Regions from separate parts of the Vibrio sp. QJM3NY_27 genome, predicted to be linked through region 3. Evidence: predicted binding sites of a transcription regulator. Region 3 holds the regulator's gene; each other region holds the start of a gene.
The links. Region 3 encodes MetJ, which represses methionine synthesis genes. Its sites were predicted from a motif close to TTAGACNTNTANANGTCTAA; they were not measured.

Region 1 (8,167 bases), 990 kb from region 3:
TACTTTACTGCTGGTGGCACTGTTGGGGTCTGCGTTTGGTCATTTACTGCTGACGATTGCAAGAACGCGCTTACAAGCATTTCACCGTGTTCTGCCTGTTGTGGGCGTATTAAGTGGCATGTTGGTGGTGTTGGCGACCGTGATTAACGTTTATTCACTGTCTGAAGCGCAACTAGAACCTGTTATTTCAACTTTGTTGTTTAGCTTTGCTTTGCTTATCTCTTCTATCGTGGTTTGGTGTTGGCATTTGCTGTTTGTCAAAACCCCTGAAAAGCTTCAGCTGACTCTTTCATTGTTGATGTTATTGGCGGCGGCTGTTGGTTTAACGCCAGTTTGGGCGATGTAGAAGGTTACTGATCTCACAAGCCTTTCAGTGTTGAATCGAAAAAGTGTGATCTGTTTTTTAGCGTGGTGTTGGTAAGCGTTCTAAACTTAAATCTGGTCGGTGTGTTCGTTAGGAGTACGGGATGGATTTAAGCAACGTCAAAGGTTTCGATAGCATTATTTTGCTGGGAATCGTGAATGAAAAACTTCGCTTAGAATGCGATAGCTTTGAAGAGCTGATCAGTATGTATGAAATGGATATAGAAAGTGTTGTAGGTAAGCTTGATATGCTTGGCTATCAATACGATCCATTAACTAACCAGTTTAAGTCTTATCCAAGATAAGCAGCAAACTGGCGCATGTTCTATTGATAGCGAGTTAGTTATCGATTGTGAGCCAGTTATCGAGAATGAACTAGTTATCGAGAGTGAGCTAGTATCGTGAATGAACAAGTACCGCCATTGTCGGTACTAAAGCTAAAAGAAAAAAGTCACAGATAATCTGTGACTTTTTTGTTTCTGGCGCATGCCTATCAGGTTCAACGCAGGCATAAACTAACCCAACAACGAGTCTCTTAAACGACCTCAATGCCATCTAGGTGACTCTTACTTTGCTGTCTTGCCGTGCTAAAGAAAGCTTGCAGGTAACGTTTGTCTTTTTCTGAGTTTCTTACCGCTGCGAACAACCTTCTTGAAAGCCCTTTGCCTAATGGTTTGCTGGCAATGAGTCCTTGTCTTGAAAATTCACTAATTGCCCAGTTAGGCAAAGCTGCAACTCCGAGCCCTGCCGACACCATTTGAACCAGCATTAGTGTGTTGTCTGCCTGTTTCCATTTTTTAGGTTCAACACCCGCTGGCTGCAAAAAGTGCTTCACGACATCTAAACGCTGTTTTTGAACCGGGTAGGTGAGCATAGTGATATCGCTAAGATCTTGCGGATCAATGCTCGATTTTTCGGCCAAAGGTGAATTGATTGCTGTAATCAAACGCATCTCGAAATCAAAAAGCGGTTCGTAATGGACTTCCGAACGCGGTTGAATATCAGAGGTGATCACCAAATCTAACTCACCTGCCATTAATGCGGGCAGCGGCTCAAAACCAAAGCCTGACGAGAAATCGAGCGTCACGCTTGGCCAAGCAACTTGGTACTCTTTCAAAGCGGGCATTAGCCATTGGAAGCATGAGTGACACTCAATCGCCATGTGCAAGCGACCATTCACATCCTCTTTCAGGCTTGCGAGTTCGTTCTCTGCTTTAGCTATTCTTGGCTGTATTTCATCGGCAAGCTTAAGCAAGATCTCACCCTCAGAGGTGAATTTTACTGGCCTAGTTTTTCGTAGGAAAAGCTGACCGCCAATACGCGCTTCAAGATCTTTTAATTGATGAGAAAGCGCCGACTGAGTCAGGTGAAGAGAGGTCGCAGTGGCTGTTAACGATCCGCTGTCTCTCAAGGTGGTCAATGTTCGAAGGTGTTTAAGCTCTATCATGAGTATTCCTCATATTCCCTAAGCCAATTCAATATTTCTTAATAATCACCCTACGGTGTTTTTGATCTTTTGTAAACGTCTAGATGTCCAGACGGATTTAAATTGTTCATCTTTGAATGATTAAAGATGAATATTATTAATAAACAAGATGAATATTTGGACGTTGTCCATAGATCGGATTAAGGAGATAGTTTAGCCATCCAGACGCCTTTGTGGAAAATTAAAACATCAAAGGCAGTCTGACCGGAAATTAAAATTATCGAATAAGGAACAGACTCATGACGACAACAACGCATATTCTTGGCTACCCACGCATTGGTGAAAAACGCGAACTTAAATTCACGCTCGAGAAATACTGGCGCGGTGAAATCGATCAATCTGAGCTCAAGCAACTCGGCAGCGAATTAAGAAATCGTAACTGGAATGTACAAGCTGACGCGAATCTAAGCTTTGCAACTGCGGGTGACTTCGCATGGTACGACCATGTTCTGACAACGACTCTACTTCTAGGCCACGTTCCAAAGCGTCATGCTGGTGGTTCTGAAGATGAAAAAGCCTTCCCAGATCTGGATACCTTGTTTCGTGTTGGCCGTGGTCAGTCTCAAGTTCAGTCTACCTGTTGCGGTGGTACGCATACGTCTAATGATGGCACTAAAGACAGTTCGGCGGCTTCTGACATGACTAAGTGGTTCAACACCAATTACCACTACATTGTTCCTGAGTTCAGCAAAGACGATTCGTTTGAGGTGAGTTGGCCACAATTGTTTGACGAAGTGAGTGAAGCGATTAAAGCCGGGCATAAGGTGAAGCCAGTCCTTCTCGGCCCGCTGTCTTACTTATATCTAGGCAAAGAAGTGGAAGAGGGCTTTGACCGCTTAACCTTGCTTCCACGTTTGCTTACTGCTTACCAAGCGATTTTGGCAAAACTCGCCAAGTTGGGCGTTGAGTGGGTGCAAATCGATGAACCTATCCTTTCTCTGGAACTTGAAAAGCAGTGGGCTGATTCATTCAAACTGGCTTATCAAGTGATTCAAGGCGATGTGAAACTATTGCTGACCACTTACTTTGATTCTGTGACTGATACGTTAGGCAAGATCGTGGAATTGCCCGTCAACGGCTTACACATCGACTTGGCTGCCGCACCGCAGCAACTTGATGAAGTGGTGAATAAGTTACCGGAAGATTGGGTACTTTCTGCGGGTGCAATCAATGGACGCAATGTTTGGCGAGCAGACTTAGCTTCTCAGCTTGAGTTACTGCAACCTGTGAAAGAGAAGCTGGGAGACAAGCTGTGGGTGGCAAGTTCATGTTCGCTGCTGTATAGCCCAGTAGATTTGGAGTTAGAAGAGACGCTTAGCGAAGAAGTGAAGAGTTGGTTTGCCTTTGCAAAACAGAAAGTGACCGAGGTGAGCTTATTGGGTGCGGCGTTAGACGGCGATCAAAATGCCATTTTGGCGTGTGAGACTTACAGCCAACCTATCGTTGCACGTAAGAGCGCGACTCATGTGAATAAGCCGCAAGTTCAAGCTCGACTCAATACCATTACTAAAGCACTAGCAGAGCGCAGTGCTCCATACGCAGAACGCGCAGCGCATCAGTCTGAGGTGTTGGGTTTACCGCTATTACCAACCACAACCATTGGTTCGTTCCCACAAACAGGGGAAATTCGTCTTCAACGCAGTGCTTACCGCACTGGAAAACTGAATGAGTCGGAATACAACACTGCACTGAAAGGTCACATCGCAGATGCTGTTAAGCGTCAAGAAGCACTGGATTTGGATGTGCTTGTTCATGGCGAAGCTGAACGTAATGACATGGTGGAGTACTTTGCGGAAAATCTAGCAGGCTTTCAAACCACCAAGTTTGGTTGGGTACAAAGCTATGGCTCTCGCTGCGTGAAGCCAGCGATTGTGGTCGCGGATATAGAACGTGAGAAACCGATGACGGTAGAATGGTCGACCTATGCTCAATCTCTGACTTCAAAGCAGATGAAAGGCATGCTGACAGGACCCGTCACTATTCTATGTTGGACATTCCCACGTGAAGACATCTCACGCAAAGAGATCACTAACCAACTGGCGTTTGCTCTGCGTGATGAGGTGTCTGATTTGCAAGATGCAGGTATCAACATTATTCAAATCGATGAACCTGCTATTCGTGAAGGTTTACCACTGAAAAAGCGCGACCACGCAGAATACCTAGAGTGGGCGGTCGATGCCTTTAAGATCTCAGCGGCGAGTGCTAAACCAGAAACTCAGATCCATACCCATATGTGTTACAGCGAGTTCAACGAGATCATTGATTCAGTAGCCGCGCTAGATGCCGATGTGATTACCATTGAGACTTCTCGCTCGAACATGGAGCTACTGAAAGCGTTTGAAGAGTTCAACTACCCGAATGCGATTGGACCGGGTGTTTACGATATTCACTCGCCAAACATTCCGTCAGAAGAGTGGATTGTTGATTTACTTAAGAAAGCGGCAGAGAAAATTCCAGCAGAACGTTTGTGGGCAAACCCTGATTGCGGATTAAAGACTCGTAACTGGGCAGAGACAGAAGCGGCACTCACTAACTTAGTTTCGGCGACGAAGACACTGCGTAAAGAGTGGGAATCAGCTGAGGTATAATTCAGTCTAAGATTTTGATTGATCCGTTAATCCACGATGAACCACAACAAAGGCCTCGCATTTGCGAGGCCTTCTGGTTTTATACTTGTTCGAATTTCGAGCTAGAAACTAGCTGCTACTTTGACACGTCTCTTTACTGATCAGCTTCTCAACGATCAGTTGTCCGCGAGTGTTGCGAATCTTGATGTTGTAAGCCAAGCCCATGTCGAGATTTGCTCTTACTTCAGAGTTGGTGCAGTAGCTATTCACACTCATGTCTACAACTTGGTTTAAAGGTTTAGCACCTTTTGCATCTTGGTTGTAGATCATCATGATTTCGATAACCGTGTTTTTTGCCAGTACGCGCATGACCGACAGCGGGCCATACTCAATCGGCAAGCCTGCGGATAAAACGCCAGCGCGATGTTGCGCCATCATTTCTAGCTGTCTTTGTTTGTCTTGTTCACTTGATGAGCTACAGCCTGCAAGCAGAACAGCAGCCAGTGAACCGATAATCCATTTTTTCACGTTAAAATACTTTCTTGAATGGTTTAACAATCACATTTTGGTACACACCAGCAGCAATGTACGGGTCTGCGTCTGCCCATGCCTGTGCATCGTCTAAAGAATTAAATTCAGCAATCACAGTAGAGCCTGTGAAGCCCGCTTCACCAGGGTTATCTGAATCAATCGCTGGCATTGGACCTGCTGTCAAAAGGCGGCCTTCATCGTGAAGTGTTTGTAGGCGTTCTAGATGTTGTGGGCGAACACTTAGGCGTTTTTCTAATGAATTTTCGACGTCTTGAGAAAAAATCACGTACCACATATTGAGATATCCTTATTTTACTTCACTAAATTGAGGGCGTTTAAATTCGCTATCTTGCTAATTTACGCGAACTAATTGGTATTGGAAGAGCTAATGATAAGAAATTGTGAAATGGTGCGGCAGAGTGAGAAGGTCTTTAGCATTTTTAATCGAAACGACTAAAGACCTTAAAGTGCGATAGGGTCGTCGAAGGACTATTTGTTGATTGGGCGAGGTTTACCGCTTTCATCTACAGCAACGTAGTTGAATGTCGCGCCACATACCTTGTAACGATCGCCGATGCCGTGATCAAGTACCGGCTTAACCCATACTTCTAAGTCGATATTCATCGAGCTACGACCAATCTTGGTGCAGTCACCATAAACACATACCACATCACCCACTGAAACTGGTTGTTTGAACTCGATACTCGATACTGAAACCGTGACTATCTTGCCGTTAGAGATCTCTTTCGCCAGTATCCCGCCAGCAAGGTCGAGCTGAGACATTATCCAACCACCGAAAATCTGGCCTGCTGCATTGGTATCAGAAGGCATCGCCAAAGTGCGAAGAAGTAAAGAACCAATCGGGTTCAAAGTTGATTGAATAGTCATTGTTGTACTCTTAATGGTATTGATTGTTTTAAATTTAAATAGATGTGTTTGCGGGGCTCGTATTTTTAACGTATTCACAGAACACAAACAATCAGTGGCCAATGATCACGAGTATCATTGGCCACTGTTAAATAGCATATTGATAATAATTGTATCAAAAAGGGGATGAGGACTCATCCCTTAGGGTTACTTCTCGTCGGTATTTTTATCCGTTAACTCGTTCTGCTGGTCTTTTTGTAGATGCTGGTCTTTTGGCAAATGCTGATCTTTTGGTAGATGCTTGTAGATGTAAACACCCGTTAGCAAGGTAAATGCAAAAGTAGCGATCAGTAAGCCAAACACTTTGAAGTTTACCCAAACATCCAAGGGTAGGCTGAAAGCAACGTAAACGTTGAGAACGGCACATAGAGTAAAGAATAAAGTCCAAGCCCAGTTGATCTTGCTCCATACCGCTTCAGGAAGTGTGATCTCTTTACCCAGCATGCCTTTAATCGCTGACTTACCCATTAGGTGACTGACGGTCAGGCCGATAGCGAACAATGCATAAACGATGGTTACTTTCCATTTAATGAAGTTGTCATCGTGCAAGAAAATGGTCATGCCACCAAATACGGCAACCATCAGAAATGTGATGATCTGCATTTTCTCTACTTTCTTGTAGATGACGTATGTCAAAACGATTTGTACTGCGGAAGCAACAATCAATGCACCTGTAGCCGTGTAGATGTCATACATCTTATACAGCGCAAAGAAAATAATGAGAGGAATGAAATCAAGGATTTGCTTCATGTGGCACTGACTGTCCAGTTAGTTGAGTTGCAGACAGTCTAACGAAAACTGTCTCGATGCTAAATAGCCCGAGACAATTGGGTGCTAATTAATTCCATCTAATTGCTTTATCGAGTCGGATCTTTTCATCATCGAGTTGGATAACGTTATCGCATTGATGTGGTTTGGTAGCGAGGTATTAGCTTCTTGATGTCTTCAAGGTAACCTTCACTCTTTAAGCTGTCTAAGGTGTTTTCGAGCTCTTGCTCACTCATGGCAAAACACGTCGATTTGCCTGTCGTTAGGTCGAGATATTCGTGATATTCACGCTCTGTGAAGTGGCCAATTCTGTCCATTAATAAGGTTTTAATTCCATGGTGAATCAAGCCGTAATACGTATGTCTTTGTAAGGTCATAGCCTATCCTCCGTGACAAGCTGCAGTGAAACTGTTGCAACCTGCTGTATATTGGTTGGGTTATCTATGACAAAGCAATTCGAATGCCATTTTCTCTAATTGAACGGAACATTTTCCCTACTAGATAGAATTGAACTTCTTTTCAAATAGTTAAGGCGAGGTACGTTCTATTCTCTGACAACCAATACGTAACAGACATAAAATAGTTTCATTTTGAGAACGATGAAATTCTCATTATGACGCTCTACTGCCGTTTATAGTGTGGTTCTATCTACGGTGATGGCCGCTAATCGACAAGCCAATCAACAAGCGTAGATAAAGATGTATTTTGTCGATTCTTAGGCTGCAGCAAGAAGTAACCATTTCCAGAAAAGATACTGCCTTCACTCACTTTCACCAACCTGCCCAAATCGATATCTTGCTTGGCCAGCGTGATGTCGCCTATGGCAATGCCAAATCCTTGAATAGCTGCATTCATCGCTTGATCAAGTGTCGCGAATTGTTGGTTGTTCTTGCTTGAAAGGTCGTGGCTGCCTATGTGATCTAACCATAGTCGCCAATCACTTTGCTCATTGTTGGCGTGTAACCAAGTGTATTGAGCGAGCTTGTGTGGCTTGATGATAGTAGAAGCGCTACTTACAAGATGGCTCTGAGTAATGCTTTGCGCCTGGCAGACCGGAGCCAGCTGTTCGTTGAACAATAACTGGCTCACAATCGATTGTTGGTTTGGCTTCTTACCATAGGTGATTACGGCGTCAAACGGGTCAAAGCTTGGTTCAAAAACGTGCTTGATGGTCGACGTGAGCTCGACATCAATTTCAGGGTAGGCTTGCTGAAAAGACATCAACTTGGGTAGCAGCCAAGAGGTAATACAGCTGGGGGCGTTGAGTTTGATCTTAGAGGGAGAACTTGCGACTTGATTGAGAGCCGATTGCAGTTGATGAATCGTTCCTTGTATCAGAGGAACCAGCTCTTCTCCTTTCGGTGTTAAAGACAATCCTCGAGCATGGCGATAGAAGAGATCACAGCCAAGGCTTTCTTCAAACGACAATATCTGACGACTTACTGCACCTTGCGTCACATTGAGCTCATGTGCCGCTCGCGTAAAGTTGAGATGCCTTGCCGTCGACAAGAACGCGAGCAAGGTT
Region 2 (8,167 bases), 490 kb from region 3:
ATGTCTTGATTGTCGATACAGTCACCTTCCATCGTCACGATTGGTTGGTTAGTGTAGTCGGTTACTGAGTTTACATTCACAATCACAGGTTCGCCTGCACATGCAGACAAATCTTGGGTCAGGCGCTCAGTGACTTGAGCCCAGTTTTCAAATTGAGTCTGGTTATAGCTGTTTAGGTACAGCTTGAAAGATTTTGATTCAATTAAATTTTGGCTGGTGGCTGGGATGAAAACTTCGCCCACCGCTACTTGTGGTAGGCCGTTGGTGTTTAGCCACGAAAGCTCGTACATCGTCCAAATATCATGACCAACAAAAGGCAGCTCGCCGTTTAGCGCAAGATCATCGCGATTAAGGCTACGAGGTACTGGCTGCAATAAACTTGCATCGTATTGGTTAGAGTACTCAGTTTTTTGGCCAAGGGTTAAACCCGCTAGCTCTTTTGCGTCAGAATATTTGCTCATACTTTCGTTTCAAATTCGATTAGAATGGGGTCGATTTTACTGAATCCCCATTACCCTGTCATTAAGTCATCGCTTAATCGGTGCTGAAAGGGCTCGGATTCTATTTATTATTTTGTGTTTAGGAGATTTTCATGACTCAACGTGCTCAAGACGCACTACTTTCTTTTAGTCAGCGATACGTTGACGCGTGGCAGCAGCAACACCAAAGCTTACCTCGTAATGAGGAGTTGGTGGACATCGTATCGCCATGCGTAGAAGAAAAGAGTGGCGATGTCGTGTTGTGGAAGCACTATCCACGTGAGCAATTTGCGGATTTCACCAACGTTGAAACCGGTATTGAGTTGACTCTGCATGAAGACATTAAGACTTTCTACGGTGCACAATTCAGCGCAGATATGAACGCGACCTTCGATGGTAACGAATTGACTCTGTTACAGATTTGGAGTGATGAAGACTTCGAATGTCTGCAAGAAAACATTTTAGGTCACTTAGTCACTCAGCGTCGTTTAAAGCTAAAACCAACGGTTTTCATTGCCGCGACCGATGCAGAGCTTGATGTTATCTCTATCTGTAATCTGACGGGTAACGTGATCCTAGAGCGCTTAGGCACCAAAAATCGTGATGTACTAGCCGAGACGTTGGCAGAATTTTTAGAAAAGCTACAACCAGCGGTATAAATAGATGTACGTACTAGAGCTTCAATTTGAGTGTTTTGATAACACAACGGTCAGCGCTGTCGATAAGGCAGTTAATGGCTTAATGGATGCACTTCGTTACAACGGACAAGTGTTAGGTCGTGAGTTTCCAATTGTGATGGGCGACGGCGAATTCTATGTTCGCGTTGTGTGCCCTGAGCAAGACAGCTTACACCCACGTAATCATTCAGATTTCGTAAAGGTCTGTTTTGAACGCTTATCAGCTGCGAGTTTATTAGCGCCTAAGATGCGTCTGCTTGGTCGAGATCTGAACTCAGAAGAAGTGGCAGAAGATGAAACGCCAAGTTGGCAGGTGCTATACACGACATTCGTGCATACCTGTTCGCCGCTGCGTAGTGGCGATAGCTTGTTGCCGATCCCTTTGTACCGCAACCCGCCAACCTTCAATGGTGACCATAAAGCCGTGTTGAAATGGCAGACAGAATGGCAAGCCTGTGATGAAGTACAAATGGGCGGTGGTTGTCGAGCTGAACATGCAACCTTAACCGAGATCAGTGATACCAAAAGCGTATTATTCAAACGCGGCTGGGGTTTAAGAGGGCGCATTGAGTACCTCACTAAGATCCCAACGTATTACTACTTATACCGTGTCGGTGGCATTAGCCTAAAAGCTGAAAAAGAGCGTAAATGCCCGCAATGTGATGGTGAATGGCTGCTTGATGCGCCTATTCACGATATTTTCTATTTCAAGTGTGATGACTGCCGATTGGTGTCAAACATCTCTTGGGATCACCTGAAGTAACCCTTCTGTGGTTATTTAAACGTCATATTTTAGATATCGGAGTATTACTTAAGTGCTCCGATATCGATTTCCCCTTTTATATTAATCGTTTACCATCCTGTTTTATTACTCGATTTCGCGACTCACAAGCTATCTTTTCCCAATCTTTATTCCCCCTAATTGTTAACTACTGTTCCCCCAAGTAGGTACAGAACGTGATATTTCCCTCTTTCTGTAGCTCCAACGTATTCATAGAAATAATCCAACACCCATCAACTTTTAGTTACCTCAATAGTTAGCCTGATCACAATAATCAATCAGTTCTCTTTCAATTTATATTCTTCTCAATATAAATGGGATCGATCCCATGGGAATGTTCCCATTTATAAAAACAACCTGATTCTAGATCTGAAAGGAATGGACGATGAAACTGTTACCTATTGCTGCTGCACTCTCTACTGCTTTACTTGCCCCTAATTTATACGCTGATGAAACCACGCCATTGGAGTTCAATGGTTACATGCGCGGAGGCGTTGGCCTGAGTAATGAAGGCGGCTCAAACAGCAAGTGGGAAGTGAGTAAAGTTGGCCGACTCGGCAACGAAAATGACCTGTATGGTGAGTTTGGTTTTAAGAAAGAGGTGTATGCAGAGGACGACGTTTCATTTTTAGTTGATTCCATGTTGTCGTACTGGCAAGGCCAAGATGAAAACGCGGCGGATAAAAGCGTGGATGTGGTGCAATTGAATGTTCAGGCGGTGGGGCTTTTTGAAGATAAGGACATTGGGATTTGGGCGGGTGAGCGCTACTACCAACGTCATGATGTGCACATCGTTGATAACTATTACTGGGATGTCAGTGGTATTGGTGCCGGTGTTGAACACATCAATATGGGCCCAGGTAAACTATCGGTAGCTTTGATTCAAGACACCGTTACGGGTGATGTATTTGATGGCAAAGAAACCACAGCCATGATTGCTGATATACGTTATGCGGGCATTCCATTGTGGAACAATGCGGATCTTGAGGTCGGTATTGATATGAACTTCGCCAATGAAAAGCAAGGTCAAACGGTGGATGCGGATGACAGTGTAATGCTAACCGCGAGCTTGAATCAAAACCTATCAGGCGGTTTCAACAAAACCATTCTACAGGTTGCTAACTCTGGTTATGCCGAGCAGATGACAACCTTTGGTACCGGTAAGGGGATCGTACGTGATGCAAGTAATAATGACGCCGAGGGCTTCCGATTGATTAACTGGGGCGTGCTTGCGATTGGCGAGAACATCGAGTTTGGCCACACTGTTCGTTATGCAGCATCAACCGGTGTTGGCGCCAATAATAGCGATGATGATTCTTTTAGTGCGGTCATTCGCCCGCTTTACAAGTGGGACAAGCGTATGCGTACCATTCTTGAAATTGGTGGCTTTGTTGAAACTATCGATAACAAAGATGGGGCGGGTGGTAAATTCACAATCGCTCAGGCTTGGGTTCCACAAGTGGGTTTCTGGTCTCGTCCTGAATTCCGTATCTTTGCTACTTATCTAAACGATGCTGAAAATGACAATGCCTTCGGTGAAGGTAAAAACAGTGAAATGAGCGTTGGTATGCAAGTGGAAGCTTGGTGGTAAGTCGAACTTTCTTGTAAATCCTAACCAATAAAAAAGGGGCTGACGCTATGTCAGCCCCTTCGGGTATTTATAGATTGCTGTAGTTTAGTTGATTACCAACCTTTAACTACGCCACCTTGGAAGATATCAGAAGCTGCTTTGTACACTTCTTCAGTTTGGTAAGCTTTTACGAAGTTCTGTACATTTTCAGCGTTTAGGTTATCTTCACGAGAAACGATTAGGTTTACGTATGGAGAATCTTTGTCTTCAACGAAGATACCGTCTTTTTGCGGAGTCAGGTTGATAGAGCTCGCGTAAGTTGTGTTGATGATAGACAGTGCAACATCATCAAGAGAGCGTGGCAGTTGTGCTGCGTCTAGTTCAACAATTGTTAGGTTCTTAGGGTTCTTAACGATGTCACGAACTGTTGCTAGAAGACCTGCACCTTCACGAAGCTCAAGAAGACCTTGTTGCTCAAGAAGAAGTAGAGAACGACCTAGGTTTGTTGGATCATTTGGTACCGCAATACGAGCACCGTCTTGGATTTCGTCTACAGATTTCACTTCTTTAGAGTAACCCGCAATTGGGTAAACAAACGTGTTGCCAGCAATAGTTAGCTTGTAACCACGGTCAGCCACTTGCTGATCTAGGTACGGTGCGTGTTGGAATGCGTTGATGTCGATAGAGCCGTCATCCAGTGCTGCGTTTGGTGTTACGTAATCTGTGAAAGTTACTAGTTCAACATCTAGGCCGTACTGCTCTTTTGCTACTTTAGCTGCAACTTCAGCAACTTGTGCTTCAGCACCTGCCATTACGCCAACTTTTACTTTAGAAGTGTCGACTTCTTTGTCACCACAACCTGCTAGTACTAGCGCTGATGCCGCTGCTGCGATAGTCAGTAAACCTTTAAGGTTAAATTTCATAATAATCTCCTTTTAATAACTCTATTTAATTTGGTTCAGATGACGTTACGTCTTTTAATAACTCGTTATTGATCAATAGCTTGGTATTAATGCATAACGCTGTCAGTTTTTATCTGTGGTCAACGCGGCGAACTAATGAATCACCGATTGATTGAATAATTTGTACCAGTACAATCAACATCACTACCGTCACAGCCATGATGGTCACATCATAACGGTGGAATCCGTAACGAATCGCGACATCACCTAGGCCACCACCACCAACAGTTCCTGCCATTGCTGAGTAGCTCACAAGCGTTACTAATGTAATCGTTACTGAGTTGATGATAGTCGGTAGCGCTTCAGGAAGCAGAACCTTATTGATGATTTGTGTTGGTGTTGCGCCCATTGATTGAGCTGCTTCCACTAGACCTGTTGGTACTTCTAGTAGTGCACTTTCGATAAGTCGAGCCACGAATGGGATAGCGCCAATCGTCAATGGAACAATCGCTGCTGTTGTACCAATGAAGGTACCAATCAGCATCTTAGTCAATGGGATAATCGCAACCATCAATACTAAGAAAGGCACTGAACGGCCCACGTTCACAACCGCACCGAGAATTTTGTTTAGCTTGGTGTTCTCTAACAGACCACCTTTTTTAGTCGTATGTAGAATCACGCCTAATGGGATACCGACAGCGAAGCCAACAATGCCCGCTACAGCAACCATGTAAAGGGTTTCGCCTGTTGCGCCTAATAGAAGGTTACCGTTAAGGCTGATCCAGTCAGCAATCTCGTTGAAACTAAAGGACATAGCCAAGTACCTCTACTTTTACATTGTTGTCGCGTAGGAATTGAATAGCAGCATTATCATCGGCTTCATTACCGAACAGTTCAGCAACCATCATGCCGAATTTAACGCCGCCAGCGTAATCCAGGTCTGAGCTTAAGATGCTGACATCGATGTTGAACTTACGTGCGATTTGCGTCATCAGCGGAGCATCGACCGTTGCGCCAGTAAACTCAAGGCGTACCAGCGGGTAGCTGCTGTTTACGCGAGTTTCTTGCAAGCGCGCTTGATAATCTTCAGGAATCGTAAGATCCAAGGTTGAGCGAATAAATTGATGTGCCAGTTCTGTCTTAGGGTGTGCAAAGATGTCACCGACAGTCCCTTTCTCTACCAATTCACCACCGCCAATGATCGCTACTTCGTGACAGATGCTTTTAACCACATCCATTTCATGAGTAATCAGTAGGATAGTGATACTCAACTTACGGTTGATTTCACGTAGTAGCTCAAGAATAGATTGAGTCGTTGCTGGATCTAGCGCACTGGTCGCTTCATCACATAGCAATACTTTTGGGTCTGACGCTAGCGCACGAGCAATTGCGACACGCTGCTTTTGACCACCACTTAAGTTCGCAGGGTAGGTATCACGCTTATCCGATAGACCAACAAGCTCAAGTAGTTCACTCACTTTCGCTTCAATCGCAGCTTTATCTCTACCAGCAAGCTCTAAAGGCAGTGCTACGTTGTTAAATACAGTACGAGAAGACAGCAGATTGAAGTGTTGGAAGATCATACCGATGTTACGACGAGCTTCGCTGAGTTCTGATTTGCTGAGTTTTGTCAGGTCAATACCGTCAACAATCACTTCACCTGAGGTCGGGGCTTCCAACATATTTACACAACGGATCAGGGTACTTTTGCCTGCACCTGAAGAGCCGATAACTCCAAAGATTTGACCTTGAGGTATGTGAAGGTTGATATCGATTAAGGCATTGATTTCTTTAGTGCCTTGATAAAAAACCTTGTTGACTTGATTCACTTTAATCATAGAGAAACCCGTGCAGGTGGAACAGAATAATATGTCGATAGCTCGCTCGATTTACAGACGATGCTATGGTGTTCTATGATCTAAGTCAATAGATATTTTTACGTCTAGACGGCTAAACGTCGATTGTGTTGCTAAGGTAGAAACAAATCGTTAACGAACGCAAAACTAAATAGATAGTGATGAAGCAAATAAAGCGTGTAATAATTAATGATTAATAGAGAGTTGATAGAGAACTGAATTTTGTCTAAACCTGCTGTTTTTTTAGATCGTGATGGTGTGATTAACGTTGATCATGGCTACGTACATGATGAGCATGACTTTGAATACATCGATGGTGTGTTTGAAGCGGCAAAAGCGTTTAAAGATATGGGCTATTTATTGGTACTTGTGACCAACCAATCTGGTATTGCTCGTGGCAAGTTTAGCGAAGATCGTTTTCTTTCTTTGACGCAGTGGATGGATTGGAACTTTGTCGATAATGGCGTTGAGTTAGATGGTATCTATTACTGTCCTCATCACCCTGAACACGGCATTGGCGACTACAAGCAAGATTGTGAATGTCGTAAGCCTAAACCTGGTATGTTCATTTCTGCGCGTGACTTTCTCAAAATTGATATGGCTAACTCGGTCATGATTGGCGATAAAGCTGAAGACATGATGGCCGCAGAAGCCGCTGGTGTTGGTACCAGAGTATTGGTGAGAACCGGTAAACCCGTGACTGAAAAGGGTGAGGCACTTGCCAGTGTAGTGCTAGATAGCATTAAAGATGTTCCAGCTTTCCTGAAAGGCTGATACATTTTCCTATCGTTAACAGGCTTACTTATTACGTGGGTTCTAACCAGTCAACTGGGGTGCTAACCCATAAATAAGATATCAGCGCCGTTAACTATATAAAGATGAGGAACGCAGTATGAAAGCATTGTTGGCAGCATCTCTATGTACGGTAGCGTTAGTCGGGTGTTCTCAATCCGCGGCGCCTGATGGTGCAGTCTCGGATGACCAATTCGTGACTTATCAATGTGAGTCTGACGCTTCATTTAAGGTCGCTTACCTTGGTAATGAAAAAGCGGTATTACGTTTGCCAGAGAATGAATATCGCCTAACTCAAATAGCGGCAGGTTCAGGAACGAAGTACATCTTAGATGATGGAACCTCTGAACTGATCAATAGCGTCACTTTACGCACTAAAGGTGACAACGCACGTCTAGAACTTGGTCGTGTCGTCTATAAAAATTGCCGAAAGTAAGTCATAGTTAACTTCTAGGATTTACAAACAGTTAAGTGAGGGGTTATGCCCTCGCTTTTTCCTCTCTTCCCTTTAACGTTAGACTTTTTATGAGCAAAAAACTCACTATTCTCGATATTGCTAAGCTGTCCGGTGTTGGTAAGTCAACTGTATCTCGCGTTCTGACCAATGATCCAAAAGTGAAACCTGAAACCCGTGAAAGGGTGGAAAGAGTAATTCAAGAATCTGGGTACTCGCCTTCAAAGTCTGCACAGTCTATGCGTGGTGGCAGTCAAAAAGTCATCGGCGTAATCATTTCTCGTCTGGACTCTCCTTCTGAAAACAAAGCGGTAAGTACGATGCTGGCCGAATTGTATCGAGCGGATTACGATGTGGTGATCATGGAAAGTCAGCTTGATAGAGAAAAAGCCAATGAGCATCTGCAGGTTCTCAAGCGTCGCAATGTAGACGGCATCATTGTATTCGGTTTTACTGACTGTGATATTCCTGCGATTGAAGCTTGGGAACACAAAGCGGTGGTGATTGCTCTGGATACCGAGAACGTGACGTCGATTAACTATGATAACCAACAGGTGATCAATAGTGCGTTAACGCATTTAGCAGATCAGGGGATCTCTGAGGTTGGCTTCATTGGCGTTGATCCTAGTGATAAATCAACCGGTGAACTGCGTCTT
Region 3 (8,167 bases):
ATGCTTCAAGCAGAACTACTTTACCGTACTCGTAAGTGTGAAACACCACCAGCAGAGCTAGAAGAAGCACTAATGGTGACGATTGCAGGTATTGCAGCAGGTATGCGAAACACTGGTTAATTAGTGATTCCTACTATAACCTAATCAGCATTTACATCTAAAAAAAGAACAAAAGGTCGCCATGTGCGGCCTTTTTATTTCACCAGATAACCACTAGTAAGTATTTTGTCAGTTTTTTGGGTTATTTTGTCCATGTATTCTACTTTATGCTTATTATTTAGATATACTACTGCTCCGCTGCGGAAACACTCCAACAAAATAATCTGCAGCAACTTGACCTATAAACTGGTCAACCTAGGTGATAAACGGCTTTGTAAGGTGACATAACCAACCGCCGAGTTGGTGCTACTTAGACATAACCAATATAACGTGCCATTAGAAGCACACTTGTTGTCTAAGTATTTGTTTACTGTTTACCATTTGGATTTCAGACATGTCATTACCACACGTAATTCTAACCGTTTTAAGTACACGCGATGCTACTGGTTACGATATCACAAAAGAATTCTCCTCAAGCATTGGTTACTTCTGGAAAGCTAGCCACCAACAAGTTTACCGCGAGCTAAATAAAATGGCTCAGAACGACCAGGTAACTTGCGTGCTTGAGCCTCAAGAAGGCAAACCTGATCGTAAAGTTTACTCTATCACTGACGCAGGCCGCAGCGCGCTAGGTGAATGGTTTGAACAACCAACTGCACACCCAACCGTTCGTGACGAGTTCTCAGCTAAGCTAATGGCTTGTGCTGTACAACCTGCTGACGCTTACCGTGTACAACTTGCTGAGCTAGTTGAAGAGTCTCGAAAACTGGTTTCTCACTACAAAGAAATCGAAGCGGCTTACTACGCAACGCCATCTACACTAGACAAGCAAGCACGCCTTGAGCGTTTAACGCTTCGTCGTAACCTACTTATCCGTGAAGCATGGATTGTTTGGGCGGACGAAGTACTGCTTGAACTTGGTGCTCTTGCTTAAGTTAAGCTAGACGCTAGAAAAGCAAAAGGCTTGAACTCTTAGAGTCCAAGCCTTTTTTGTATCTATCGGACTTGAGATTTACAGCAAATAGCGCTTTAACAAGGCTGAAGCTTAATTACAGCGCAGCAACTTGTGGGCGAACACCTAGAGTATGGCAAAGTGCGTAGGTCATTTCTGCACGGTTTAGCGTGTAGAAGTGGAAGTCTTTCACACCTTCACGGCTCAGCGTACGAACCATATCGATCGCTTGGCTCGCACCGACTAACTGGCGGGTCGTTGGATCATCATCCAAGCCTTCGAATTGCTTCGCCATCCAGCCCGGTACTTTTACGTTATTCATCGCAGCGAAACGAGACGCTTGCTTGAAGTTAGATACTGGCAAGATACCCGGTACAATCTCAACATCCACACCTGCCGCTACACAACGGTCACGGAAACGTAGGTAGCTTTCTACATCGAAGAAGAATTGCGTAATAGCACGGTTCGCGCCCGCATCCACTTTACGCTTTAGGTTAATAAGATCAGATTGAGCGCTTTTTGCTTCAGGGTGAACCTCAGGGAATGCCGCTACTGAGATATCAAAATCGTGGCGAGATTTAAGTAGCTCGACTAGATCAGATGCGTACATCTCTGGCGCACCGCCGCCTGCTGGAATGTCACCACGCAACGCAACAATACTTTCAATGCCATTTGCCCAGTAGTCGTCGGCAATTTGAATCAGCTCTTCGCGGCTCGCATCAATACATGTTAGGTGTGGTGCTGCCACTAGGCCAGTTTGGTTCTTAATTTCTTTAATGATTGAGTGGGTACGGTCACGTTCACCCGAGTTTGCACCGTAAGTTACCGATACAAATTTTGGTTGAAGTGTTTTAAGACGGTGAACAGAGTTCCACAAGGTCTCTTCCATCTTCTCACTGCTTGGTGGAAAAAACTCAAATGACACATTGATGTTGTCAGAAAGCTCAGCGATATTCTGATTTAAAGCGTCGATATGACTAGCGTGTGTGTATCCCATCTTACTCTCCCTGTGGCAAAAGCAACCACTAAAACTCAAATCCTTAAACGACGTTTAGACGTCTATATGTCTGTAGAATGTATTGAATACGATTTAATGTCAACAGATCCATTATGAATTTTTCTCAAGTAGATCGTGAGTAAAACTCAAGTCGTTAGATGGGTCGCAAAGCAGAAATAATGTAGAAAAAAGGCTGACAAACACATCGTGCTTTCAGCCTTATTTATCTTAGTGAATAGTATGCTATTTACGTACTAAACCAATTAATTTGAGTATTAAACCAATTGATCTGACTATTCAACCAATCGCTCTGACTATTAAGCCAACCGCTCTAAGTATCAAAACAGACTCGACATTCTGTTTAGATCAGATTGAATTGCGCCCGCTGTTACTTCACGACCTGCACCCGGGCCACGGATAACTAATGGATTATCTTTGTACCATTTACTCTCAATCGCAAAGATATTATCGCAAGGCAACAAGTTCGCCAGAGCGTGCTCTTTAGACAGTGCTTCAACGCCTACGGTTGCTTTACCATTCTTCTCCAAACGCGCTACGTAACGCAGAACTTTCTGTTGAGAGTGCGCTTTCTCTAAACGCTCAGCTAACTCTTCGCTTAGAACAGAAGCTTTATCGAAGAAGTCATCCACTGATAGATCTTGCAGCTCTGCAGGTACGAGCGATTCCACTTTTACGTTTTCAGGTTCGATATCCAAACCGGATTCACGCGCCAGAATCACCAGCTTACGCATGACGTCTGAACCATCAAGGTCAGCACGCGGGTCCGGTTCAGTCAGGCCTTGTTGCCACGCTAAGTCGACTAACTCGCTGAACGGCACCGTGCCATCAAACTGTTGGAACAACCAAGATAGAGTGCCAGAGAAGATGCCTGATAACGCAATGATATCGTCACCGCTCTCACGCAGGTCTCGCACAGTGTGGTTGATAGGTAAACCAGCACCCACTGTCGCGTTGTACAGCCAGTGGCGGCTGATCTTAGCGAAAGCATCTTGTACCTGATGGTAATACTCGCTCGATGCAGATCCTGCCACCTTGTTAGCCGAGATCAGGTGGATACCTTGTTGTGCAATTTGTAGGTATTTTGCAGCAAGCACAGGGCTTGCAGTTACATCGAGTATTACCGCTTCATCGTAACCCTGAATAGAACCTAAACGCTCTAGCCAGTCGTTACCATTGTTGGCAATCGCTTCATCATCAAAACGTTTACCAACTGAAGTCGCATCAATGCCTTGATCGTCGAACCAATAGGTTTGGCTATCAACCACCGCAACCAATTCAAAGTTCATCCCACGACGCTTTTCAAGTTCCGCTTTTTGCTCTGAAAACAGGCTTAACCAACTTGAGCCAATATTGCCCTTACCACACAAGGCAATCGCAACACGCTTCTGAGCTTGGAACAGTTGAGAATGAATGCCTTTCACTAGGCTTGATGTTTCACTCTTACGAATCACGGCCACCAAGCTTAAGCCTGAGTTCGCTTCTGAGATGAACTCTACTGGCGAGCTCTTGAGCTGTTGGTAGAAACCGTAGCAATGGTTCGGGTTCTTAGTCACACCCGCCCCCACTGCAGCAATCAGAGAAAAACCTTCTTTCAGTTTAATCTCAGCTTCAATCGCGTGGTCTTGTAGATATTCTAATGCACCACCAGCGATCTCTTCCGTGTAAGCAAGGCGCAAGCAGTGTTGATCGGGTTCTAATTCATAAGCAAGCGGCTCTAATTGAGCACGCTTAAGCCCTTCAAGGACTTCACTCTCCAGACGGTCGAAATCATGGCCGTGACCAAAGGTCAGTTGCACGATAAGAACTTCATCCAAAGAGGTAATAATTTTTGCACCGCGCCCCGATGCCAGTACTCGCTCTATCTGTGTAGAGCCCGCCTCCGGCTGGTAGCTGCAGCGCAAGCTGAGATCCATGGCACTTTGAGCGACAGGCTGTAGCGTTCGACTGTGTAGCACTGGAGCCGCAAGACGAGCTAATTCACTGGCTTCATCAAGGCGAAGCAGAGGTAATAAACACGCATCCGAAACCAAACGAGGATCTGCGCTGTATACGCCCGCCACATCACTCCAGATTGTCACGCGTTCAACTTCAGCTAGAGCACCAATAACAGTTGCAGAGTAATCCGAACCGTTACGCCCAAGCAGCACCGTTTCGCCTTCGCAGTTCTGAGCCATAAAGCCAGTAATTACCACGCGACAATGTGCATGCTGCGCCAAGGCTTCTTTAATCAGAGGATAAGAGCGTGCGCGGTCAACTTCAGGTTGAGCACCCGCTTCTGCACGTAAAAAGGCACGTGCATCTTGAGCAACTGCTTGTAAGTCATGCTGGCACAACAACGTCGCCAACAAACGTGAAGACCAAACCTCACCATGACCCAGTACTTGTGCTTTTTGTGCTTCACTCAAGGGAGCCGTTAGCTCACCCAAAGCGGTAAATTCTTGTTGGATGGTTGCCGTTAGTTGCGAGGCGGCTTCACCTTCAAGCAGAGCCTCAATCAGTTCAAGTTGAAACTGACGAAGGGTTTGCAGGCATTCATGAGCAATACGACCATCTTTGTCGAGCGCTTCGACAAACTCAATTAAGCGGTTGGTTGTTTTACCTGCGGCCGATACCACCACCAAATCCGTCGCTGATGAATATTCTCTAAGAATGTTGACCACGCGTTGGTAACATTCAGGGTTCGCTAAACTGCTGCCACCAAATTTATGTAGCTGGCGAAAGGTTGCCATTATTAAGCCTCCCCTTCAGCGATAAAGCGTTGTGTTTTTTCAAACGCTTGCTTGAGATCGTCGATTAGGTCTTCCGCATCTTCAAGGCCAACAGAAAGGCGCAGTAATTGTTGAGAAACACCCGCTTCTGCCAATGCTTCTTCGCCCATCGCACGGTGAGTCATCGACGCAGGGTGACAAATCAGGCTTTCAACACCACCCAGTGATTCAGCCAAAGAAAATAGCTCTAACTTATCGACAAAATATTTAAGCGCTTCAAAAGAGCCCGCAAACTCAAAGCTCAGCATGGAACCAAAGCCCAACTGCTGTTTCTTCGCGATCTCGTGACCTGGGTGTTCAGGAAGGCTTGGGTGGTAAATAGTGCCCACCAGATCTTGTTGTTGCAGCGCTGTCAGAATTTCACGTGAACTCTCTTCGTGAACACGCATACGTGCACCTAGCGTACGAATACCACGTAGAGTCATGTAACTATCAAATGGTGTGCCGGTCGCACCAATACAGTTGCCCCACCATGCAAGCTCTTCAGCGTGCTCTTCAGTTTTCGTCACGACAACGCCACCAATAACATCTGAGTGTCCGTTGATGTATTTGGTGGTTGAGTGGATAACAAAATCAGCACCCAGCTCTAAAGGCTTTTGGAACACCGGCGTCAAAAACGTGTTATCGACAGCAACCAGAGCACCAACCTCTTTCGCTTTACGGCAAGTCTCTGCAATATCAACCACACGAACCAACGGGTTCGATGGCGTTTCTATTAAGATCAACTTTGGCTTGAGCGCGATCGCCGCATCCAACGCTGCTTGATCCGATTGATCAACGAACAAAACTTTGAAGTCACCTTTTAACGAGCGGGTATTAAACAGGCGGTAAGTACCGCCGTAGCAGTCGTGCGGAGCGATAATAAGATCATCGCCACCTAAGAAAGCCGAAACCCATAAGTTAAGCGCCGAAGTACCGCAGTTAGTCACCACTGCACCTTTGCCAGACTCAAGCTCAAACAATGCCGTTTCTAATAAACCACGATTTGGGTTACCAGAACGGGTGTAATCGTACTTTGGCACTTCACCAAAAGCGGGAAACCCATAGTTAGTCGAAAGATAAATAGGTGGGACAACGGCATGGTGTTGCGTGTCTGACTCGATACCAGTACGTACTGCGATTGTTGCTGGCTTCCGGCTGCTCATAGGTGCTTCCTTACAAGTTTTGCGTCTGAGAATCACAGCGGCTTGTCGGCATTCTGCGGCTGTGTTAGATATATGTTATTCACTTTACTTTCATAAACGTGAGACGTCAACACTTCTGGACGTCTATATGTCTTTGCTTATGGCAGTAAATCCCGCTAAAATCACCACTATTAATTTATTCTAACAACTAAAGTGATGAAGGTACGCAATGGCCGACTGGAATGGTGAATACATAAGCCCATATGCTGAGCATGGAAAGAAAAGCGAACAAGTAAAAAAAATTACAGTTTCTATCCCTCTAAAAGTGTTAAAGGTTCTTACTGACGAGCGCACTCGCCGCCAGATTAATAACCTACGCCATGCAACAAACAGTGAGCTACTGTGCGAAGCCTTTCTACATGCGTACACAGGCCAACCACTGCCAACGGATGAAGATCTCCGTAAAGACCGTCCAGACGACATCCCGACTGAAGTGAAAAAGCTGATGACAGAGATGGGTATCGAATTCGAAGCGTTTGACGAAGAATAAAAACAACTCAGTCACTGCCTTCAATATTGATTCGCTATAGCTGAACCTTATTTGTCACATCACCCACTACGTTATCGGTAGCTGCTCTGTGAATGATAGACATAAAAAAAACCGACTCCTATGAGTCGGTTTTTTATTATTCTTTTTCGCTCAATAGAGCAACAGCTATTAAGCTATTAAGCTATTAAGCTATTAAGCTATTAAATTATTAAAGCATTAAGCCATATAGTTAGCAGGCATCTCAATACGAGCTACGCCAGATTCAACGGCCGCTACTGCAACCGCTTTTGCTACGCGAGGAAGTAGACGTGGGTCCATTGGCTTAGGAATGATGTAGCCTTTACCAAACTCCAGTGCAGTCTCACCTGCAGCGGCGAGTACTTCAGCCGGAACTTCTTCTTTCGCTAGTTCACGAATCGCTTTAACCGCAGCCAGCTTCATCTCATCATTGATTTCGCTCGCACGCACATCAAGCGCACCACGGAAAATGAATGGGAAACAAAGTACGTTGTTTACTTGGTTCGGGTAATCGCTACGGCCTGTACCCATGATAAGGTCAGAACGAACTTCATGAGCAAGCTCTGGCTTGATCTCTGGATCTGGGTTTGAACATGCAAACACAACAGGCTTATCAGCCATCAGCGTGAGTGCTTTAGCTGGTAGCAGGTTAGGACCTGATACGCCCAAGAACAAGTCAGCGCCTTCGATAACATCTTCAAGCGTGCGCTTGTCCGTGTTATTTGCGAATAGCGCTTTGTATTCATTCAGGTCTTCACGACGAGTGTGGATTACACCTTTACGGTCAAGCATGTAAATCTTCTCACGCTGAGCGCCACACTTGATCAGCAGTTCCATACAAGCAACCGCCGCTGCGCCAGCACCTAAACAAACGATCTTACACTCTTCAAGCTTCTTACCTTGAAGCTCAATCGCGTTCAGCATACCTGCAGCCGTTACAATCGCTGTACCGTGTTGGTCATCGTGAAAAACAGGGACATCACAACGCTCAATCAGGCGACGCTCAATCTCAAAACAGTCAGGTGCTTTGATGTCTTCTAGATTAATACCACCGAATGTATCTGCGATATTCGCAACCGTATCAACGAACTCATCGATTGTGCGGTGTTTTACTTCAATATCGATAGAATCTAAACCAGCAAAACGCTTAAACAATAGCGCTTTACCTTCCATAACAGGTTTAGAAGCAATAGGGCCAAGGTTACCTAGGCCAAGAATCGCTGTACCGTTAGAGATAACTGCAACCATGTTGCCTTTACCTGTGTACTTATAAACGTTATCAACGTTCTGTGCGATCTCGCGAACAGGCTCAGCCACGCCTGGGCTGTATGCAAGTGCTAGGTCTTCTGCAGAATTTGCAGGCTTCGTCAGTGCTACGGCTATTTTGCCTGGAATTGGGAACTCATGGTAATCAAGAGCTTGCTGACGGAATTGTTCTTGAGGCGATAACGCTTGAGAGGATTGATCTTGGCGGCTGTCTTCAGACATAGGTGTAGGTTCCTAGGATATTATTATTTGGGGGATCTTGTTCATGTTAATAGATGTACTTCAAAGTTCCTAGGTGGTTAAAGCCTCTGTCTCATTAAAAAACGAGATTTCACTACTAATAAGACCAGTGAGCAGTTGAAATTACTGTCG
Region 4 (8,167 bases), 1.8 Mb from region 3:
AATATCGGATTTTTTATGTCTTTAGAAAGCCAACTTGCGAATACTTTTCGATCATGTAACACCTTTCATCACTTTGATAGATATTCTGACATTCTTAGCCCAGACCTTATTCAGCAAGGCTTCGAACAAGCGGGGGTCGCAACGGTGAGAAGAAGGCGTTTACCTTTAGAGGCTGTACTTTGGTCCGTTGTAGGAATGAGTCTTTTTCGACAACAATCTGTTTGGGATATAGCTAATCAACTCGATATTGTCCTGCCAGACAAACAACGTTTTGTTGCCCCAAGCGCTGTTGTTCAGGCGAGACAGAGATTGGGCGAAGAAGGTGTTAAGCAAGTCTTTAAGAAGATGGCAGCGCATAGCTATCAATCGTCTAACTTCGAAACTTGGTGTGGACTAAACCTTCTATCCGTCGATGGTGTCGTTTGGAGAACGACAGATACACCTGAAAATCATCAAGAGTTTAAAGCACAGCGCAATCAATCAGCTGAAAATATTTACCCTAAGGTACGTATGGTTTGTCTGATGGAGCTTACGAGTCATCAGATAATCGATAGTGCATTCTCTGACTATCGAACCAACGAAATGCGCCTTGCAGAAGAACTCATTGAACAAACCCCCGATCATTCTCTGACTATTTTTGACAAAGGATATTACTCTCTAGGGCTACTTAATCGCTGGAATAAAGTAGGCCAAGAAAGACATTGGATGCTCCCTGTGAGAAAGGACTTTCAGTATGAAGTCGTTCATAAATATAGCCAGAGTGACGCTATCGTTGCTATAAAAACGACACCTCAAGCAAGAAAGAAATTCAGTGACCTCCCTGAGATAATAGAAGCACGGTTAGTGTCGAAAATTATCAAAGGAAAGAAATATCAGGTGCTTACATCAATGCGTGATGGGTTGCACTTTCCTGGTGAAGACATTGTAGAGCTCTATCGCTACCGTTGGGAAATCGAATTAGGTTATAGGGAAATGAAGCAAACCTTGCTTGATAGTGAGTATACATTGCGAAGTAAGCGCCCAGATATGGTCAAACAGGAGCTCTGGGGGATTTTGTTAGCCTATAACCTTATAAGGCAGGTTATGACAAAGGCAGCGAGCAAGTTAGATAGCGTCTGGCCGAATCAATTAAGCTTTACGAGTAGTGCCATGGCTGTGACTCAATACTTTGCAGCTTTACCTTTAACGAGTCCTGGGAAACTACCCAAACACTATGAAGTACTACTACAGCAAATATCGATGTTTATCCTACCACCTCGAAGAGAAGATAGAAGTTATCCTCGTTGGGTGAAACTGAAACCTAAGAAATATGCAACGAATAGAAAAAATGCCAGTCAGCTTAACTGACTGGCATTACTCATACGTGCGAGGCCTTTGTTTTCTCAACGCTATATGGGCTTGCCCTACAGATAGGTTTGGGGTGTCGACATTCTGGTATTAAGTACACCTAGCTGCTTAATATCAATCTAACCTCTTAATATCAATCTAGCTTTGCTTCTAACAAACCTATTGACCCGATCGTATAAATAGATAATATAGACATCTAGACGCCTACATGTCTTTTGGTTAATTAAATGGAGTTATCATGAACAGCTACAAAAAAATCACAGCATCCCTGTTGGCATTAGCTTTCGTATTCGGCGTAACAGGATGTGGAAAAAAAGACGAGGCTGTCATCAAGATTGGGGCGACAGTTGGCCCACATGCACAAGTTGTACAAGCAGTTGCCAAAGAAGCAGCAAAGCAAGGGATCAATATTGAGCTCGTCGAATTCTCAGACTACATCACACCTAACGCAGCACTGGACGATGGAAGTATCCAACTGAACAGTTACCAACATCAGCCATTTCTCGACAACTTTAATGCCAATCACGATAGCCAGTTAGTTTCTATCGGACGTTCAATTTTGATGCGTATGGGCGTTTACTCGAACAAGTACACTTCGCTTGACTCTATCCCAGATAACGCACGAATCGCGATTCCAAACGACCCAACGAATGGTGGGCGCGGACTATTGCTACTTGAAGATGCTGGGCTGATTTCTTTAAAAGACAACGCTGGTTTCAACGCTTCATTAAGCGATATTGTTGATAACCCAAAGAACATTCGATTTGTTGAAGTGGATGCCGCTCAACTACCCCGCTCTCTTGACGATGTAGATGCAGCTGCAATCACCATGAACTATGTGATGTCTGCTGGACTGGACCCTAAGAAACAAGGCATTTACTTAGAGAAAAAAGACGCACCTTTAGCCGTGATGGTTGTGGCGGCGCGAGAAGAAGACAAAAATAACAAAACGTATAAAAAGATCATTTCAATTTACCACTCACAAGAGATCAATGACTTTTTAAACAGCACTTTCAAAGGCACCATAGAAGCCGCAAATTAGACCAAGAAAGTCACCTTAGATTTGGCGTTGCCTGTTACTCATTAAGCAACGCCAGACATTAAGCAACGCCAGATTGAGTTGACGTGTTCATCGCTGACTCATTCCTGCCTCTTTTCAAATTTGAAGCAAAGCTTAAGTTACTTAAAGCAAGGTTGAAAACGGTGTGATGAGAGCAGATTATGTAAGTATGAAATTCAATTAATTCTGGGTTCTTCGCGTGAAAAAAGAAATGATACTGTTTGATATAAACGAAACGGTTTTAAATTTGGGGTCATTACAGCCTAAATTCAAAGCGGTGTTTGGCAGTGAGGATGCACTATCGCTCTGGTTTTCAAAGCTTTTACACTCCTCAACGGTTTGCATCGCAACAAACGTAAAATCTACTTTTTCTGAATTAGCGAATGCAGCGCTCGACGCTATTGCACAGCGGTACAAGTGTGATTTAACGACCGAAAGCAAAGGTGCCTTATTAACTTCCTTTGCCAATCTACCACCGCACACTGATATCAAAGAGTCTTTACATAAGTTGCGTAAAAGTGGTTTTAAAACAGTCGCGTTTTCCAACTCATCCCTCGACCTTATCACTTCTCAAATCAAGAACTCGGGCTTAGAAGATTATTTCGACACCGTCATTTCTGTTGAAGAAACAGGCAGTTTCAAACCAAATTCAGACGTGTATAAATTTGCAGCAGAAACTTTACAAGAGCCTGTCGATAACCTTCGTCTTGTCGCTACTCACGATTGGGACACTCATGGTGCACTATCCGCTGGCTTACAAGCAGCCTATATAGACCGTACAGGCGTTGAGTATCATTCCTTGTATTTGAAGCCGGAGATTAGCTCAAAGACGATGGATGGTGTGGTAGAACAGATTATTAAGCACAATTTAGACAAGTAAAACCTCAAGAGGCTTTTGCTACTTCCGCTCGATACAAACAAAAAGGCTGCGCACACGCGAGGCCTTAATTCTATCTACAGAGCAATTAACTCGCCTACCCAATATAGCTTCTATCGAATCCAGCTTCGCCTTCGGTAAGGTAAAAACAAAGACCAAATTGCCAGTGAGATAGATGAAGTTCGCTTTTGCTCGGGGTTTATGGGGCGCTAGAGGCTGCTCTTCAAAATTCCTGAACTGCACCAACAAATATTTCGCCCCATTCCGCATTAACGTAATTACTTCGTGGAAGATCGAGCTACTGGAATTTCAGTACTTTTTCTCAAAGCAAACTGACGACGTCGAGTTGCAAGTTGGTGATGTTGTAGTAAAGAACATGCTCCGATTTGATCCAATATGAAAAATAACGTTTAACGATGTTTTACACTTTCAATTCTCTATGTCTACTCTAGTTCCACAAATCAACTATTTGCACGATATCTAATATACATCTCACTAATATATTGAATGATGAGGCACAATTACGCCTATGTTTGATAAATAAGGCCAAAACCAACGTCATGGTTAAACACCATCGAAAACAATTAGTAATAGGTATCTGATGCGTTTTTTAACTTGTTTTACTCTAACGTGTACTATTTTTTTATCCGCTAGGTGTTTTGCCGAAGAGCTAAAAATTTTCACTTGGGAAGACTATATCTCTGACATTCTGATAGAAGAGTTTGAAGAACAGTACGGTCATACTGTTTCTCAAGTTTATTTTGAAAATGAAATGTTGCGTGATGCTGTGGTGTATTCAGGTAAAGCCCTAGCCTATGATTTGTTTATCATTGATGGGCAAACCATTGGCGAACAGGGCAAAGCAGGCACCTTAGGGGATTTGTCTAATACTTTGAAGGAAGGTAATTCAAACTTTACAGAGGTGTCTCGCAGAGCTTGCGGGGTGCATGGCATTCCGTACGCTAATGGTACCATGGGGGTCGCATTTCGGTCTTCAAGAGCTACCGAAGGTATAACCTCTTGGATGGACGTTTTCGACTACGCATTAGAGCACCCTCAAACTGTTGTGATTCCTGATGACGATGTAGATACCATTGCAATCGCATTATTGGCGTTAGGGTTCGATCCTATGACCGAAAATGAAGTCGAATTGGCACAAGCGTACAAACTGTTAATGAAGGTCCGTGAACAGCTATTAGTAATAAGAGCGGCTATTGGCTACGCTCTAGATAAAAAATCTGGCTCTAAAATGGAAGTTGCCGTTATCTATTCAGGAGAAAAAGAACAAATAGCGTCGTATACAGAGCAAGATGATTGGATCTATACCATTCCTCAAGAAGGTACTTTGATGTGGCATGAATGCTTTAGTGTCCATAAAGACAGGCCTATTAGCAAAGCGTCGATAGAGTTCCTTAACTTTATTAACACACCTGAAAGATCGGCATTAAATGCAGAAGAGATGTGGTTCGCAAGCTCGAACAGACACGTCTTGGGCTTAGCATCTGATGATTATCTGTTAGATGAAGAGTTGTTCCCAACGGGATTAGACAGCGGTTCATCGTTTACCTATAAGACACTAAGCAAAGAAGCTTCAGACCTGAGAAGCCAAATACTCTTTGTTATTCATAACCAAAGATATAAAACAAAAAAATGAAACTGTCGCTAAAGATCAATTATATTCTGCTCCCTGTTATGGTGGTAATTTTCTCCATCGCCGGAGTGTTTTCGTATACCAGTCAAAAAATGCAACTGAACTCGTCGCTATCGGAACAATTACAAAGTGAACTTACTCATATCTCTCATGAGCTTAATGAAGCGCTTAGAGAGCTCGATTCTGCGATTAGAATGAGTCTAGAGAACTACTACATTCAAAAGTATCTTATTGAAATATATGATGACACTGCTCAATATTACACGGAGAAAGAGCTAACGGCTTATATCAATCAATTAAAGCTCAATCACAGTACGATCGAGAGCTTTGCTCTAGTGGATATTAATGGCAAAGAGCTTATCTACTTTAATACGTCGGATCCATTTGCAAAATACTCTGCTGATACGGTTGTGACGGATCACCTTGCTACGATTCAACAAGCATTAGATTTGAAAGGTGTGGCTCACGTTAACGCTTCTACCTACAAACTGAACAATGGTGTTGAAGGCCCTGAATTTTTAGTTGTAAAAACATTTACACCTGAGCAGAGTTTTACTGTCCCAACCTTTTCTTATGGGCAGACATTACTTACTGCAGTGGTTCGCTCAAAAATCAGGCACTACGATGAATTTCAAGCATCTGTGAAAAGTAGGATCGGTCCTGACGCTCAACTGATACTTAGACCTAATGCCACCTCGTATTCGCTGGGTAACGAAGAACAGATAAAAGATATTACCCTGCCAGACTATGAATTAGGTTTTCAGTTAATACATGACTTATGGTCTATCAAAATTTGCCTATCTCAAATACACCTCAATAAGTTGTATAAACCCTTTCAACTTCTTTACGCTGTTATTGTTTTGTTAGTAACGGCTGTCACTTTCTTACTACTAAAGTGGCTTATCGTAAAACAAATCATTAAGCCAGTGGAGAGGCTGACTAAGAAAGTGGAGTCCGTAAATCATGATGGCTTAGTCTACATAGAGCGTTCCAAAAGTAACGACGAAGTCTCCATCCTTACCAATAAGTACATTAATTTGATCACTGATCTCGATGATCTGGCAAAAAGAGACTCTCTGACGGGCTTACCAAATAGGAAAAAATTCAATTTAGATATCACGCGTATAATGAATAACTGCACCGAAACAGATACAAAGTGCGCCGTTATCTACTTTGATATTGATAACTTTAAACACGTAAATGACAAGTACGGACATCATGTTGGTGACCACTTATTCGTAGTGTTTTCAGAACGCCTTGTCGACAGCTTTGTTGATTTTGAGTGGGGAAATCTAACTATCTCTGAGCTTGAGTTCGCCAGGCTATCTGGGGATGAGTTTGCCATCATAGTTGGTGGATTGGACGACTTAGATATACTTACCGAATTTGCCCATCGAATTCTCTCTCTCTTTGAGGACGGCTTCGAGGTGGATGGTACTCAATTTGATATTGGGGTCAGTGTCGGTATTTCCGTTTACCCTGATGATGCTAACTCTGTCACCGAACTGGTTAACAATGCTGATTCAGCGATGTATGCCTGCAAAAATGTCGCGGGAAGAAACCATTATCAATTCTACTCAAAAGAGATGGATAGAGAAATAAAGCGTCATACTCAAATTAATGAAGACTTGAAAGATGCGATTAAATCTAACGAGTTCTATCTAACCTATATGCCAGTTTATGATATCGAAAAAGGTAAGATAAAAGGTGCAGAAGTTCTAATCCGTACAAGCCACGAGGCTCTACTCTCCTACGGGCCAGCGGATTTTATACCTGTAGCAGAATCGTCAGGCTTAATTAAACATATTGATTATTGGGTTTTTGAAAATGCTCTGCAGACGCTGTCCGTCTGGATAGAAGAGCTGAATTTTGATGGTACATTAGCGATTAACTTCTCATCTTGGCAGCTCTCTAATTCCGACTTTGTCAATGTACTTTCTGGGTTACTGACGCGCTATAAGATTCCAGCCCACATGATTGAAATGGAAATCACTGAAACCTGCTTTATACCCGGAGACAAACAGAATATTGAGAGACTTAAGGCGTTGAAACAACTCGGAGTGAAGGTTTCTCTTGACGATTTTGGTACCGGCTATACGGCCTTTAGCCAACTGATAAATTATCCTATCGATACGCTTAAGATCGACCGTATGTTTGTCAACGCAATTGACTCTGAATCAACAGACAAACAGCTTATTGAAGTGATCATTGAAATGGCCAAAATTTATGATCTCAATATCATTGCCGAAGGCGTAGAAACAGTGAGTCAATTAGATTACGTTCGAAACAAAGGATGCCAGGAAGTACAGGGGTTCTTACTATCTAAGCCCTTAAAAGAAGATGATTTTATCGCGGCATGGAAAAGAGGGGGTTTGCCTGAATACAGTTAAAATATGTGACACCATAGAATATGGTCTAGTTCTGCGCCTTGGAATGACACATCGCTTTGCCCGCTCGATTGATGGCTGTATGTTGTGGCCTGATTAATCTAACCTCCTGATTAGAATTGTTGTCATGGGCTTTGACATGGGTAACGATAAAAAGCCAGATGCACCTCTATTTGAGGCGAGCCAACTTCAGTAAAGCGGTGTTTTCGATGCTATAACTAATCCGTATTCTATTAACTTAGCAAAACCACTGACAAAATAGTTATCCAATACCTTCATAGGCCGAGCTTTGACTCGTGGCACTTTCTAGCTCACAGGTGCCCTTTTTTCGGGCTCAAAACGGGCAAAACTTGTAACAGAACCGTATTTTTATTTTGTCTTCCTACCTTTAAGAGGATGCATTGCTGATCTTGATCGCGAGTTGGACGTATAGGCTGATTAAAAGGAAGGAAAACTATGGTCACCGTCTATGTCAGCATCGGAAGCAACATTAACCGCGAACATCACGTCACAGAATCTCTCAAAGCATTGCATAACCGCTTTGCACCTCTGCGCATTTCCAAATTCTACGATTGCGAGCCTGTCGGTTTCAAAGGGGATAACTTCCTCAACCTCGTCGTTGGGTTCGAATGTAACCTTCCTGTTGTAGAACTGGTTAAGGTTCTGCATCAAATCGAATCAGAGAACGATCGCAAGCGCCAGACTAAAGCCTATGCTTCACGCACGATGGATATCGACATCCTTCTTTATGGTAATCAAGTGGGCGTTATCGATGGCGTAGAGCTGCCTAGAGGCGAAATCACCGAGTACGCTTTTGTGCTCAGGCCATTAGTCGATATTGCTGC

Region 1: metE (5-methyltetrahydropteroyltriglutamate--homocysteine S-methyltransferase) is a predicted target of MetJ. The motif match lies at 1,882-1,901, and genes of this name have one in related genera.
Region 2: metN (methionine ABC transporter ATP-binding protein MetN) is a predicted target of MetJ. The motif match lies at 6,344-6,363, and genes of this name have one in related genera.
Region 4: AC3CIA_RS06660 (MetQ/NlpA family ABC transporter substrate-binding protein) is a predicted target of MetJ. The motif match lies at 1,536-1,555, and genes of this name have one in related genera.

What each region holds. Positions count from the first base shown of each region.
Region 1 is NZ_CM173511.1:2,256,402-2,264,568, reverse strand. Features, by position in the region: gene AC3CIA_RS10085 (hypothetical protein) at 1-346, shown strand, start outside; gene AC3CIA_RS10080 (DUF4250 domain-containing protein) at 468-668, shown strand; gene AC3CIA_RS10075 (LysR substrate-binding domain-containing protein) at 899-1,810, opposite strand; gene metE (5-methyltetrahydropteroyltriglutamate--homocysteine S-methyltransferase) at 2,089-4,437, shown strand; gene AC3CIA_RS10065 (GspS/AspS pilotin family protein) at 4,546-4,944, opposite strand; gene AC3CIA_RS10060 (YciI family protein) at 4,946-5,242, opposite strand; gene yciA (acyl-CoA thioester hydrolase YciA) at 5,437-5,835, opposite strand; gene AC3CIA_RS10050 (septation protein A) at 6,022-6,624, opposite strand; gene AC3CIA_RS10045 (hypothetical protein) at 6,771-7,019, opposite strand; gene AC3CIA_RS10040 (LysR substrate-binding domain-containing protein) at 7,306-8,167, opposite strand, start outside.
Region 2 is NZ_CM173511.1:2,747,498-2,755,664, reverse strand. Features, by position in the region: gene queF (NADPH-dependent 7-cyano-7-deazaguanine reductase QueF) at 1-461, opposite strand, end outside; gene syd (SecY-interacting protein) at 593-1,138, shown strand; gene AC3CIA_RS12245 (Zn-ribbon-containing protein) at 1,143-1,919, shown strand; gene AC3CIA_RS12240 (carbohydrate porin) at 2,323-3,528, shown strand; gene AC3CIA_RS12235 (MetQ/NlpA family lipoprotein) at 3,621-4,430, opposite strand; gene AC3CIA_RS12230 (methionine ABC transporter permease) at 4,540-5,223, opposite strand; gene metN (methionine ABC transporter ATP-binding protein MetN) at 5,213-6,247, opposite strand; gene gmhB (D-glycero-beta-D-manno-heptose 1,7-bisphosphate 7-phosphatase) at 6,488-7,039, shown strand; gene AC3CIA_RS12215 (MliC family protein) at 7,158-7,493, shown strand; gene treR (trehalose operon repressor TreR) at 7,583-8,167, shown strand, end outside.
Region 3 is NZ_CM173511.1:3,241,584-3,249,750, forward strand. Features, by position in the region: gene ppc (phosphoenolpyruvate carboxylase) at 1-120, shown strand, start outside; gene AC3CIA_RS14600 (PadR family transcriptional regulator) at 494-1,033, shown strand; gene metF (methylenetetrahydrofolate reductase) at 1,149-2,048, opposite strand; gene AC3CIA_RS14610 (bifunctional aspartate kinase/homoserine dehydrogenase II) at 2,387-4,798, opposite strand; gene AC3CIA_RS14615 (O-succinylhomoserine (thiol)-lyase) at 4,801-5,982, opposite strand; gene metJ (met regulon transcriptional regulator MetJ) at 6,191-6,511, shown strand; gene AC3CIA_RS14625 (malic enzyme-like NAD(P)-binding protein) at 6,728-8,017, opposite strand.
Region 4 is NZ_CM173511.1:1,475,469-1,483,635, reverse strand. Features, by position in the region: gene AC3CIA_RS06665 (IS4 family transposase) at 16-1,347, shown strand; gene AC3CIA_RS06660 (MetQ/NlpA family ABC transporter substrate-binding protein) at 1,586-2,389, shown strand; gene AC3CIA_RS06655 (haloacid dehalogenase type II) at 2,607-3,287, shown strand; partial or broken gene AC3CIA_RS06650 (Lrp/AsnC family transcriptional regulator) at 3,364-3,459, shown strand; gene AC3CIA_RS06645 (polyamine ABC transporter substrate-binding protein) at 3,886-4,938, shown strand; gene AC3CIA_RS06640 (putative bifunctional diguanylate cyclase/phosphodiesterase) at 4,935-7,325, shown strand; gene folK (2-amino-4-hydroxy-6-hydroxymethyldihydropteridine diphosphokinase) at 7,779-8,167, shown strand, end outside.